2 regions of the Lentilactobacillus terminaliae genome follow, and region 2 is predicted to be linked to the other one. Evidence: predicted binding sites of a transcription regulator. Region 2 holds the regulator's gene; the other holds the start of a gene.
The links. The regulator HrcA, encoded in region 2, represses chaperone genes, less so after heat shock. The targets are predictions, from matches to a motif close to TTAGCACTCNNNNNNNNNGAGTGCTAA.
Positions count from the first base shown of each region.

Region 1: the regulator HrcA is predicted to act here: its motif matches at 1,873-1,899, upstream of groES (co-chaperone GroES).

Region 1 is NZ_CP168151.1:770,899-777,598, reverse strand. Features, by position in the region: gene groL (chaperonin GroEL) at 1-1,507, opposite strand, end outside; gene groES (co-chaperone GroES) at 1,553-1,837, opposite strand; gene O0236_RS03880 (redox-sensing transcriptional repressor Rex) at 2,013-2,645, opposite strand; gene abc-f (ribosomal protection-like ABC-F family protein) at 2,818-4,761, shown strand; gene tsaD (tRNA (adenosine(37)-N6)-threonylcarbamoyltransferase complex transferase subunit TsaD) at 4,807-5,829, opposite strand; gene rimI (ribosomal protein S18-alanine N-acetyltransferase) at 5,843-6,418, opposite strand; gene tsaB (tRNA (adenosine(37)-N6)-threonylcarbamoyltransferase complex dimerization subunit type 1 TsaB) at 6,402-6,700, opposite strand, start outside.
Region 2 is NZ_CP168151.1:1,152,009-1,158,708, reverse strand. Features, by position in the region: gene truB (tRNA pseudouridine(55) synthase TruB) at 1-808, shown strand, start outside; gene ribF (riboflavin biosynthesis protein RibF) at 825-1,787, shown strand; gene hrcA (heat-inducible transcriptional repressor HrcA) at 1,902-2,942, shown strand; gene grpE (nucleotide exchange factor GrpE) at 2,961-3,530, shown strand; gene dnaK (molecular chaperone DnaK) at 3,554-5,404, shown strand; gene dnaJ (molecular chaperone DnaJ) at 5,502-6,653, shown strand.

The DNA of each region.
Region 1 (6,700 bases), 380 kb from region 2:
TTTGAAGAGCTGAACGAGTAACTTTGGTTGGGTCAACAATTCCGGCAGCAATCATATCTTCGAACTTATCTTCTGCGGCATTGTATCCAATTCCTTGTTTTTCATTCTTAAGTTTTTCAACAATTACTGAGCCTTCGATTCCGGCATTTTCAGCAATTTGACGAACAGGTTCTTCAAGTGCACGACGAACGATCTTAACACCAGTTGCTTCGTCTCCTGAAGCTTCAACGTTATTGATACTTTCCATAACGTTGATCAATGCAGTACCACCACCAGGAACGAATCCTTCTTCAACAGCGGCACGAGTTGCATTAAGAGCATCTTCGATTCTGTACTTGCGTTCTTTTAATTCAGTTTCAGTAGCAGCACCGACACGAACAACGGCAACCCCACCAGATAACTTAGCAAGACGTTCCTTTAACTTATCACGGTCAAAGTCAGATGTAGTAGTTTCAATTTGGTTCTTGATTTCTTCGATTCGAGCGTTGATTTGATCCTTAGCGCCTGAACCTTCAACAATCATAGTTGAGTCCTTAGTTACATTGATCTTACCAGCTTGACCAAGTTGATCAATAGTAGTGTCCTTAAGGTTCAAACCAAGATCATCAGTAATAACTGTAGCTCCAGTCAAAATAGCGATATCTTGTAGTTGATCCTTACGACGATCACCAAAACCAGGTGCCTTAACAGCAACAACGTTGAATGTTCCTCTCATCTTGTTAAGAACTAATGTAGGAAGAGCTTCACCACCAATATCATCAGCGATGATAAGAAGTGAACGGCCTTGTTCAACGATTGATTGAAGCAATGGAAGAATATCTTGAATGTTAGTAACCTTTTTATCAGTAACTAAAACGTATGGATTATCTAAATCTGCTTCCATCTTTTCGTTATCAGTAACCATGTATTGTGATAAGTAACCACGGTCGAATTGCATACCTTCAACAACATCAAGGCTAGTATCAACACCACGTGACTCTTCAATAGTAATAACACCATCGTTACCAACTTTTTCCATAGCGTCGGCAATTAACTTACCAACTTCTGCGTCAGCTGAAGAGATTGATGCGATTTGTGCAATATCATCTTTAGTTTCAACATCATGTGACATGTTGTGAAGTGCTTCAACAGCGGCTTTAGTAGCCTTTTCAATTCCGCGACGGATACCAACTGGATTAGCACCGGCAGTAACGTTCTTCATACCTTCATTAACGATTGCTTGAGTCAAAACAGTGGCAGTGGTTGTACCATCACCAGCGATATCATTAGTCTTTGAAGCAACTTCAGAAACTAACTTTGCACCCATGTTTTCGAAATGATCTGGTAATTCAATTGACTTAGCGATAGTTACACCATCATTAGTAATTGTTGGGTTACCAGCAGTTTGTTCCAAAACAACGTTGCGTCCCTTAGGACCAATAGTAGTCTTTACAGTATTTGCTAACTTGTCGACACCGGCAAGCATCTTTGTTCTAGCATCTTCAGAGAACTTAATTTCTTTTGCCATATCTTAAATTCACCTCATGAAATATTTTTTTAATTTTTTACGGAACTATTCAACGATAGCAACAATATCTTTTTCATGTAAAACTAAATAGGAGTTGTCGCCGTCTTCAACCTCAGTACCTGCATATTTATCGAACATTACTTCGTCCCCAGCTTTAACGATTGGGGCAACAGTATTACCGTTGTCCAAAACTCGACCAGAGCCAACAGCAACAACCTTACCAGTTTGAGGCTTTTCTTTTGCGTTACTTGCTAACACAATTCCACCAACTGTTTTTTCTTCTTCTTCTTGCGTTTCAATGATAACGCGATCTCCTAATGGTTTTAACACGTTAGTCCCTCCATAAATAGTTATTTTTAGCAACGTTAGCACTCCTTTGTCAGAAGTGCTAATCACTGACATTAATAATATTATTATCCGCTCTAAAATGCAACCCTCAACACCAAAAAATCTTCATAAATGAATACAAAAAAAGCCCCAGCGGTAAATTCGCTCGGGCTAAAAATTATTTGCTGAAGTTTTCAATGAAGTAAATTAATGTTTGTAATTCATTAGTTAAATCGACATTTTGAACAAGCACTTGGTCTGGAACTGAAATTCTAATTGGTGTGAAATTAAGAATCCCGCGAACTCCTCCGGCTACTGCTTGATCAGCAACCCCTTGTGCGTAATCAGATGGTACGGTTAAAATAATCACCTGAATTTGTTGTTCTTGCAATTGATCAGCTAAATCACTAACTGGGTAAACTGGAACCCCATCTTGGATGGTATTTACGATATCATCCTTTGAATCAAAAGCTGCGGAAATTCTAACATTACCATCCTTGTGAAAATTAAAGTTCAATAAGGCATGGCCTAAATTACCAACCCCAACTAATCCAACATTAGTCAGATGTTCTTGATTTAGAATTTGTTTAAAAAAGCTAAGTAAGCTATCAACATCATAGCCATAGCCCCGTTTACCTAATGCTCCAAAATAAGAAAAATCACGTCGAATAGTTGCTGAGTCAACCTGAACAGCGTCAGCAAGTTCCGTTGAAGAAATTCTTTCTTTTCCTGTATCATGGAGAATATTTAAATAACGGTAATATATTGGTAATCGCTTAGCGGTTGCCTTGGGAATGCTTTCAGCCGTCACGAATAACTCCTCCTTACATCTATTGATTGTTAAAAAACTTTGTGAAACTCACTTCTTTAATTATTCTACCATAGTATTACCGCTTGTGAAAATAAATTCAAATATTAATTGCACTTTTTCCGAAAATCTTGATATGTGTTAGAATATTAGTACTCAGAAAGGTGGATGCCGCATGATTATTTTGCAGGTCCAAGACATTGCAAAACGTTTTAATGGCGAGAATATTTTTTCCGGAGTTAACTTAAATATCCAGGAAAAAAGTCGAATTGCCCTTGTTGGCCAAAATGGTGCCGGCAAGTCAACGTTAGTAAAAATTATTATGGGAGAAATGGCCGCAGACGAAGGCCAAATCTCTGAGAAGAAAAACTTAACTATCGGTTATCTAGCTCAAGATACTGGATTAGATTCAAATAAAACAATTTATGATGAAATGGAATCTGTTTTTGATTCTTTAAAAGAAACCGAAAGCAAAATTCACAAATTAGAAGTGCAAATAAGTCAAGACAACTCAACAATGAGTGAAGAAGAGTTTGCTGAGATATCAAAAACCTATGACAATTTGAGAGCTGACTTCGAATCAAACGGTGGTTACGTGTACGAAGCCGAAATTCGAGGTGTTCTCCACGGGTTCGGCTTTGGTGAAGCAGACTACGACCACCCCATCAACGAATTATCAGGAGGTCAAAAAACTCAACTGGCACTTGCAAAACTATTGTTAGAGAAACCTGACCTACTGATTTTAGATGAACCTACAAACCATTTGGATGTTGAAACTATCACTTGGTTGGAAGGCTACATCAAAAATTATGCTGGATCATTGCTGATTATTTCTCATGATAGATATTTTCTCGACCAAATCGTTAATGAAGTTTATGAAATGGCGCATAAAACCCTTACTCATTATCAAGGTAATTACACTGATTTCATAAATCAAAAAGAACTGCGCAATACGACCAGGATGCGCGAATATGAGAAGCAACAAGCTAAAATTGCCAAGCTTCAAGAATTCGTTGACAAAAACATCGTGCGAGCTTCAACTACTAAACAAGCTCAGGCCCGCAGAAAACAGCTAGAAAAAATGGATGTGATCGAAAAACCAGTAGATTACACAAAAGTAGCCCGCTTTTTATTTACCACTAATAAAAAAAGTGGTGAGAATGTTTTGAAGGTATCAGACGCCGCTATCGGATATGACCATATATTAAGCGAACCGGTTAACTTAGAAGTCAAAAGACACCAGGCAATTGCCATAGTTGGTCCTAACGGCGTTGGTAAGTCCACTCTACTTAAAAGTATCTTAGGAAAAATTCCTTTAATCAAAGGAACGATTAGTTTTGGAACCGGCGTTGATACTGGATATTATGATCAGGAACAGCAAAGTCTGCACAAAAATAAAAAGGTTCTCAATGAATTATGGGACGATCATCCAACTGTTAACGAAAGTGATATCCGCGGTATCCTAGGTAGTTTTCTCTTTTCAGGTGATGACGTCGACAAGTTAGTCGCGGACTTATCTGGTGGTGAAAAAGCTCGGTTACTATTAACTAAATTAGCTATGCAACACAATAACTTCTTAATTCTCGATGAACCAACTAATCACTTGGACATTGACAGCCGAGAAGTGCTTGAACGTGCCTTGAGAGACTTTGAAGGCACCATCTTATTCGTTTCACATGATAGATACTTTATTAACCAGTTGGCTACTGCAACAGTCGAAATATCTGCCACTGGTAGTAATGCTTACCTTGGTAATTACGACTATTATGTTGATAAAAAAGCTGAACAATTGGCTTACAAGGAGCGAGAAGAATCACAAAATGCACCTACTCAATCTGCTCCTCAAGCCGTCAGCTCTGATAAACAATATTATCAAAACAACAAAGAGGCCCAAAAACAAGTTCGTAAGCTGACTCGAGAAGTTGCCGCATTAGAAGAACAATTAGATACTTTGACAATTCAAAAAGATGACGTCGAATCTCAAATGACCCTGCCAGAAAATTTCAACGATGTTCAAAAATCGGCTGATTTGCAAAATCAGCTCAACAATATCAATGAACAAATTGAAAACACAGAGGAACTTTGGGAAAGTAAAAGTATGGAATTAGAAGACTTATAGTAAACAAAAAGCCATGACATTTAAAATGTCATGGCTTTTTTAATTTTAATCATTGATTAAATCAAATTCTAAAGATGGATCAGCGTTTAAAGTTGCATCGGCGCGAACTCCATGCCGATATAACATTTCTCCAGCAGCTCCAATCATAGCAGCATTGTCTCCACAAAGAGATAACGGAACTAATACTAAATCAGTGTTAGGAAAATTAGTTAGCTCATCAGTTAATCGTTCACGAAGCCCTTTATTTGCAGCCACTCCACCAGCAAGAATAAGTTGCTTAACTGGGAACTGTTTTAACGCACGATTAGTCTTATCAGCTAATACATCGACGACAGCTTGTTGAAAACTAGTTGCCAAATCACAACGGTTTAATGTTTCGTTAATTTGATCCGCATGGTGAACAGTGTTGATGAAAGCACTCTTTAAACCACTAAAGCTAAAATCAAAATTATCTTCATTATCCATAGCTCTTGGGAACTTAAATGTGTCTTCACCTTGATGAGCTAATTCGTCAACTTCCTTGCCAGCTGGATAATTGATTGACAAAACTCGACCGATTTTATCGTAAGCTTCACCCGCAGCATCATCCCTGGTCTCACCAATAATTTCAAATTTGTTTTCTTCAGGCATGTAAACTAATTCCGTATGCCCTCCTGAAACGACTAGTGCCATTGCTGGAAATTCGATTGGCTTAACCAACCGAGCACCGTAAATATGGCCAGCAATATGATTAACTGGAACCAATGGTAATCCATGAGCCCAAGCAATTGTCTTGGCAGCAGTAACACCAATTAATAATGCTCCCACTAAACCTGGTCCGTAAGTGACTGCGACAGCATCCAAATCATCATAGGTTACGTTAGCTCGGCTTAAGGCATCTTCCACACAGCTTGTAATCTGTTCGATATGATGGCGACTAGCAACTTCAGGAACCACTCCGCCAAATCGTTGATGACTCTTGATTTGTGTGGCAACGATGTTTGAAAGAATTTGATTACCATCTTTAATAACTGAAACAGATGTTTCATCACAACTAGTTTCAAACGCAAGAATTAAATTATTATCCATGCTTACCTCTCTTTTATCCAAGCTTTGTTATATCCATTTTCATGTTCAAAGCATCTTCTCGATCATTGAAATAATATCCCTTGTTGATACCATTATCAACAAAACCGATGTCTCGATATAAATCTTGAGCACGAGTATTACTCATTCTAACCTCAAGAGTTACTTTTTCAAATTCCATTTGGCGAGCCTTTTTCACAATCGTGTTTACCAAAAAATATCCCAATCCATGATTTTGAAAATTGGGTGCGACAGCCACGTTAGTTATATGACAATCTTTAGTTTTAAAATTCAAGGAACAGCCAATAAAGGCCACCAGCCAATCATTTCGACGTAATACCAAATAGAGACGGTCATTCTTTCGCATCAATTCACCACGAAATGCACGATCATCCCATGGAGTTTGGCCTCCATACACTGCCCGTTCTATTCCCAGAATTTCTGGAATATCCGGAATCATTGCTTTCGCTAAAAAGAATTCGGTGCCGTTGATATCAACATCATGATTTTTAATATCTAAATAGCGTCGTCTTAATGAACCTTCTTTGTCCATGAGGCGTTCAGAATACCACGATTTAATTTTTTTCCACATAATTACTCTCGTCCTCATTAGGATGATTTTGACGCCAATCAGCTTCAGCCTTAGTTAATCTGAGGTACCTTGGAACCATTGCATCAATATCAGTAACTGCTTCTAAGTTAGCTCCATACCTGCCTAATAAAGTTGCACTGGGTACAACCTTAAAATGATCAACGATTGATGTATCTGCATCGTTGTTGGTTAACTCTTCGTCAAAGCTATCAGTATTAGCAACTACCGTGACCGGATCATTGAGTTGGGCAATTTGCTTACCCCACTCCTGAATGTTTGTAT
Region 2 (6,700 bases):
TACAGGTACTCTGGATCCAAACGTGGATGGTGTTTTGCCGATTTGTGTCGGTCCAGCAACCAAAATCTCAGAATTGTTGATGCAGTCTGGTAAAGCGTACCGTGGATCGATTACTTTGGGTGTTGCATATGATACTGAGGATTTAGATGGGAATATTATTGATTCAAAACCTGTTGATAGTCCATTTACAGATCAACAAATCGATGAAGCATTAGAAAATATGGTTGGTGATATCGAACAGATTCCACCGATGTTCTCAGCTGTCAAAATCAACGGCCGTAAATTGTACGAATATGCTCGTGAAGGAATTGAAATTGAACGTCCAGCACGAACGATTCACATTGATTACTTCAAGCAAACTTCTCCATCTGTCTACGATGAAGAACAAAGGCAGCAAACCATTTACTTTGAAGTAGGATGTTCTAAGGGAACGTATGTCAGAACTCTTGCTGTTGATTTTGGTAAATCTCTTGGATTACCAGCAGTTATGTCTTCACTGACAAGAATTAAGAGTGCTGGTTTCACAATCGACCAGTGTGTGAAATTATCAGAAGTGGCCGAGGCCATGGAAGCGGGAGAAATCGACCAATACTTAGTTTCTCTTGATGATTCACTTTCACAATACCCAAGTGTTGATTTGTCTGATAAGCTTTTTCAGCTTGTTTCTAACGGCGTGTTCTTAGATATTGATGAAGTGAATTCAAGCGCTCAGGTAGTTAAGCTAAAATATCAGAATCAAGTGAAGGCGCTCTATCAATTTGATGAAAACAAAAGGCAGTATCGCCCTTATAAAATGTTCTTAAATTAATTGAAGGTGAAAGAAATTGGAAATTGTTAAGTTACATTATCCTCTAGCTGATAATGTTGGCAGTAAAGAAAAAATCGTATTAGCAATGGGATTCTTTGATGGTGTTCATTTGGGTCATCAAGATGTAATCAATAAAGCTAAACAGATTGCTGAAAAATCAGGTGCCAAACTCGCCGTTTTAACGTATGATCATCACCCAGCGATTGTTTACAAACAATTGAATGATCACGAAAAGCGGTACTTAACTATGTACGAAGAAAAGATGAGAATTTTTGAATCTTTGGGTGTTGATCGGGTTTACTACACCAATTACACTTATGCTTTTCAAGCTCAATCTGAACAAGAATTCGTTGATAATTTTATTAAGCGGTTTAATGCAATTACAGTTGTCGCCGGATTTGACCACACGTATGGCGGAACAGACACAGCTGATATGAAACACCTTCCTGATTACAGCGATGGTAAATTCAATGTTGTTACTGCTGATCCAATTGAATTTGAGGGTGAGAAAGTTAGTTCAACTAGAATTCGTAAAGCCTTAGATGATTGCGACGTTAATTTGACCACTCATTTACTAGGTCGTCCGTTTAGATCTCAGGGATATGTGGTTCATGGTCGAGAAGTGGGTAGGCTATTAGGTTATCCGACGGCTAATGTTGAGCATTCTGAACTGCAGTGGTTACCAAACGTGGGAATTTATGTTGTTCGAGTACAAGTTGGTGATCAACAACATATTGCGATGGCATCGGTAGGACACAACGTTACTTTCTCAGATAAATTACCAATGACCATTGAAATAAATATTTTGGATTTTAATCAAAATATTTATGGAGAAACAATCACTGTTGATTGGCTAGATTATATTCGTGGTGAAGTAAAATTCGCAACCACAGAACAATTGACTAAACAGTTATATGAAGATGAGTTATACACTCGTGACTATTTAAAGCGTCATCCAGAAATAATTAGCACTCATTAGAATTGTTTGCTAAAAAATTCGCTAGATGTCTTGACTAATAGTAGTGGGTTTGATAGATTATATATGTGCCTTAGCACTCGATGGTTATGAGTGCTAAAAAGAGGTGATTTCAAATTGTTAACTGATAGGCAAAAAGAAATTTTGCAAATTATTATTCGTGATTACACGAAGAATGGGATGCCTGTGGGGTCTAAACTCCTGTCTGATGAATTTCCGACAAGTGTTAGTTCCGCAACCATCCGAAATGAAATGGCGACTTTAGAGGAAAAAGGTTTGATTACTAAAACCCACTTTTCTTCTGGTCGAATCCCTTCAATGGAAGGGTATCGCTACTATGTTGATAATTTAGTTCAACCTGATCCACTAGATGATAGCTCTGAAGATTTCATTAAGAGCTCATTTAATGGGGACTTTAACCGAATTGATGAGATAATCCAAGAGTCTGCTAAGGTATTATCAGATTTAACTAGCTACATGGCAGTTTCCTTTAATCCTGAACAAGACAGGACAATTAAGCTATCTGGATTCAGACTGGTTCGGTTGGATGACCGCCAAGTAATGGCGATCATCGTTATCGATAATGGTCACGTGGTGGATAAAGTAGTTAGGTTGCACGACGTTACCCCAGAGCAATTGCAAACGATTGTTAATATTATTAACAAGGAGTTAGTTGGCAAACCACTGAACGAGGTGGTCAACAAGCTTCAGTTTGAGATTCCTGCTTTAATTGCTAAGTACGTTCAAACGCCAGAGGGCTTCTTGAATATCTTTGATGATATGCTCAATGAAGTTGGTAAAGATCGCGTGCACATAGGTGGTCGATTGAATCTGCTTAGATTTGCTGACCGTCAGGACATTGACTATTTGAAACCTTTATATAATCTCTTAGATACAGGAGACGGGGTCGCTCAATTAGTTCATCCTGAATCTAGCGATGTTGAAGTTAGGATTGGCAACGAATTGCGAAATGATTTGTTGAGAAACTATAGTTTAATTACTGGAACGTATGATCTGAAAGAATATGGTCGCGGGGTAATTGCCGTAATTGGCCCTACCAGAATGCCATACGCCAAAGTAATCGGGATTGTGGGTGCCCTCAGGGAAGAAATGACCCGCAAAATTCTTGGTTACTATGATGATGAAGATCATGAATAATTCAAAGGAGGCGATTTTTTGTCAGAAGAAAAGCATGATTCAGCTGATGAACCAGTTGAAAACAACGATGCTGTAAATGAAGATTCCAATCAGTCAACTGATAATCAAACTTCTGAACCAGAGAGTTCTCCGGAGACTGATCAAATTGAGAAATTAAAGGCTCAATTAGATGAAATGGAAAATAAATATTTACGTGCAGAAGCTGAAATCAAAAATATTCAAAATCGCGCTAAAAAAGAACAAGCTGATATGATTAAGTATGATGGTCAACAACTGGCTCATGATATTTTACCTATTGTCGATAACTTGCAACGTGCATTAAGTGTTGAAGTTTCAGACGAAAGTGGTCAGCAATTAAAGCAGGGTGTTCAGATGGTATCTGATCATCTTGACAAAGCCCTACTTGATAACGGAGTCGAAAAGATCGATGCCGAGGGAGCAGATTTTGATCCCAAGTATCATCAAGCGATTCAAACAGTTGATGCTGGTGATGATCATAAAGCGGATACGGTCGTTCAGGTCCTACAAGAAGGATATAGATTAAAAGACCGGGTATTACGTCCCGCAATGGTTGTCGTAGCAAAATAATTTAAAAAAGAGGATTCGATAAAATGGCAAGTAATAAAATTATTGGTATTGATTTAGGAACTACTAACTCAGCCGTAGCTGTTCTAGAAGGTAGCGAACCAAAGATTATTCCTAATCCAGAAGGTGCTCGTACAACTCCTTCCGTTGTTGCGTTTAAAGATGGTCAACCACAAGTTGGTGAAGTTGCCAAGCGACAAGAAATCACTAACCCTAACACTGTTGTTTCAATCAAGAGTCACATGGGTGAAGAAAACTACACTGTAGATATTGATGGTAAGAAGTACACTCCTCAACAAATTTCTGCAATGATTCTACAATACATCAAAGGATTTGCTGAAGATTACCTTGGTGATACAGTTGAAAAGGCTGTTATTACCGTTCCTGCTTACTTTAATGATGCACAAAGACAAGCAACTAAGGATGCCGGTAAGATTGCCGGACTAGAAGTTGAAAGAATTATCAACGAACCTACTGCTGCATCACTTGCATACGGTTTGGACAAGCAAGACAAGGATGAAAAAGTTCTTGTTTATGACTTGGGTGGTGGTACTTTTGATGTTTCTGTACTTGAATTAGGCGATGGTGTCTTCCAAGTACTTTCAACCAATGGTGACACTCATCTTGGTGGTGATGACTTTGATCAACGTATCATCGACTGGTTAGTTGCTGACTTCAAGGCAGCCAACGGTGTTGATTTAGCTAACGATAAGATGGCACTTCAACGTTTGAAGGATGCTGCTGAAAAAGCTAAGAAGGATCTTTCTGGTGTTACCGAATCAGAAATTAGTCTTCCATTTATTTCTGCAGGTGCTAATGGACCTCTTCATTTACAAACAACTTTAACAAGAGCTAAGTTCAATGAATTAACTGCTGACTTAGTTGAAAAAACTAAAGTGCCTTTTGATAGCGCATTGAAAGATGCTGGCCTATCTGTTGGCGATATTGACCAAGTTATTTTAAATGGTGGTTCAACTAGAATTCCTGCTGTTCAAGAAGCTGTTAAGAGCTGGACAGGTAAGGAATCTAACCACTCAATCAACCCTGATGAAGCCGTTGCTTTAGGTGCTGCTGTTCAAGGTGGAGTTATCACTGGTGATGTTAAGGACGTTGTTTTACTTGATGTTACTCCATTGTCACTTGGTATCGAAACCATGGGTGGTGTGTTTACTAAGTTGATCGACCGCAACACAACTATTCCTACTAGCAAGTCACAAGTGTTCTCAACTGCTGCTGATAATCAACCAGCCGTTGATATCCATGTTCTTCAAGGTGAACGTCCAATGGCTGCTGACAACAAGACTTTAGGTCAGTTCCAATTAACTGATATTCCTGCTGCACCAAGAGGAATCCCTCAAATTGAAGTTACATTTGATATCGATAAGAACGGTATTGTTAATGTTTCTGCTAAGGACAAGGGAACTGGTAAGGAACAAAAGATCACCATCAAAGATTCATCTGGTTTGTCTGATGAAGAAATTGAAAAGATGATGAAAGATGCTCAAGCTAACGAAGAAGCAGATAAGCAACGTAAGGAAACTGCTGATTTAAATAATGAAGTTGATCAATTATTGTTCTCAACTGACAAGACCTTGGAAGAAGTTAAGGACAAAGTTTCTGAAGACGAAATCAAGAAGGCTACCGATGCTCGCGATGCTTTAAAGAAAGCTCGTGAAGACAATAACATCGAAGACATGAAGGCTAAGAAAGATGAACTTACTAAGATCACTCAAGATCTTGCAGTTAAGTTGTATCAAGACCAAGCCCAAAATGGTCAAGCCGGTGATGGCGCTACTGATGCAGGTTCTGCTGATGGTAACAAGGATGACGGTACCGTTGACGGTGACTTCTCAGAAGTCGACGATGACAAAAAATAATTAATTGTCCAAAAAGCCAAGGCCGATGAGCTTTGGCTTTTTGTTAAAATATGGTATTCTGTCAAGGATGATAAAGTAACTAAGACGGGAGTTTAGCATGGCTAACAAAGATTATTATGATATTCTTGGTGTATCCAAGGATGCTTCTGAAGACGACATTAAGCACGCCTACAGAAAATTATCAAAAAAATACCATCCAGATATTAATAAAGCACCAGATGCTGAAGAAAAATTCAAAGATATTACTGAAGCCTACGAAGTTTTAGGTGACTCTCAAAAACGCGCTAATTATGATCAATATGGTTCTGCAGAAGGACCACAAGGATTCGGTGGCGGCGGCTACTCACAAGGTGGCGCTGACTTTGGTGGCGGTTTTGGGTTTGATGATATCTTTAGTCAATTTTTTGGCGGTGGTGGCGGCCAGCAAACAGCTGATCCAACAGCCCCACGCCAAGGTCGAGACTTGCAGTATCAAATGACTTTGGAATTTGAAGAAGCCATTTTTGGTAAGAAAACTCGTATCAAGTATAACCGTGAGGCACAATGTGACACCTGTGGTGGAACTGGTGCTAAACCAGGAACTTCTCCAGTAACCTGTCATAATTGTGGTGGCCGAGGATTTGTCACAGTAGAAACCAATACTCCTCTTGGAAGAATGCAAACTCGACAAGAATGTCCTGTATGTAACGGAACTGGTAAAGAGATTAAAGAAAAATGCCCAACTTGTGGTGGTAGTGGCCATGTTGATCAAAGCCACGAAATCGAAGTTACTGTTCCTGCAGGTGTTGACGATGGTCAACAAATGCGTCTACAAAACCAAGGAGAAGCCGGTGAAAATGGCGGACCTTACGGTGATTTATATATTGTTTTTAAGGTTAAACCTTCTAAGATCTACCAACGGGATGGAGCAACTATTTACATGAATCAAGACATCACTTTCTCTAAGGCTGCCCTTGGAGGTAAGGTTAAGGTTCAAACGGTTCATGGGGATGTTGATTTAACGATTCCTGCTGGAACCCAAAACGGAACTGTGTTTAGATTACGTGGTAAAGGTGCTCCCCATCTTCGTGGTAAAGGCAATGGTGATCAACGGGTAACCGTTAACGTTGTGACACCAAAGTCTTTAAACAAAGAACAAAAGGTTGCGCTTGAGGCCTTAGCCGCTGCTTCTGGTGAAGAAGATACCGGTTCAGGTAAATCAGGTAATATTTTTGATAAATTAAAAGATGCTTTTGATGGTAATAAGTAAAACTTATCTAGGTGATTTTAACTTAAAATTCAAATGTTAACTTTTAC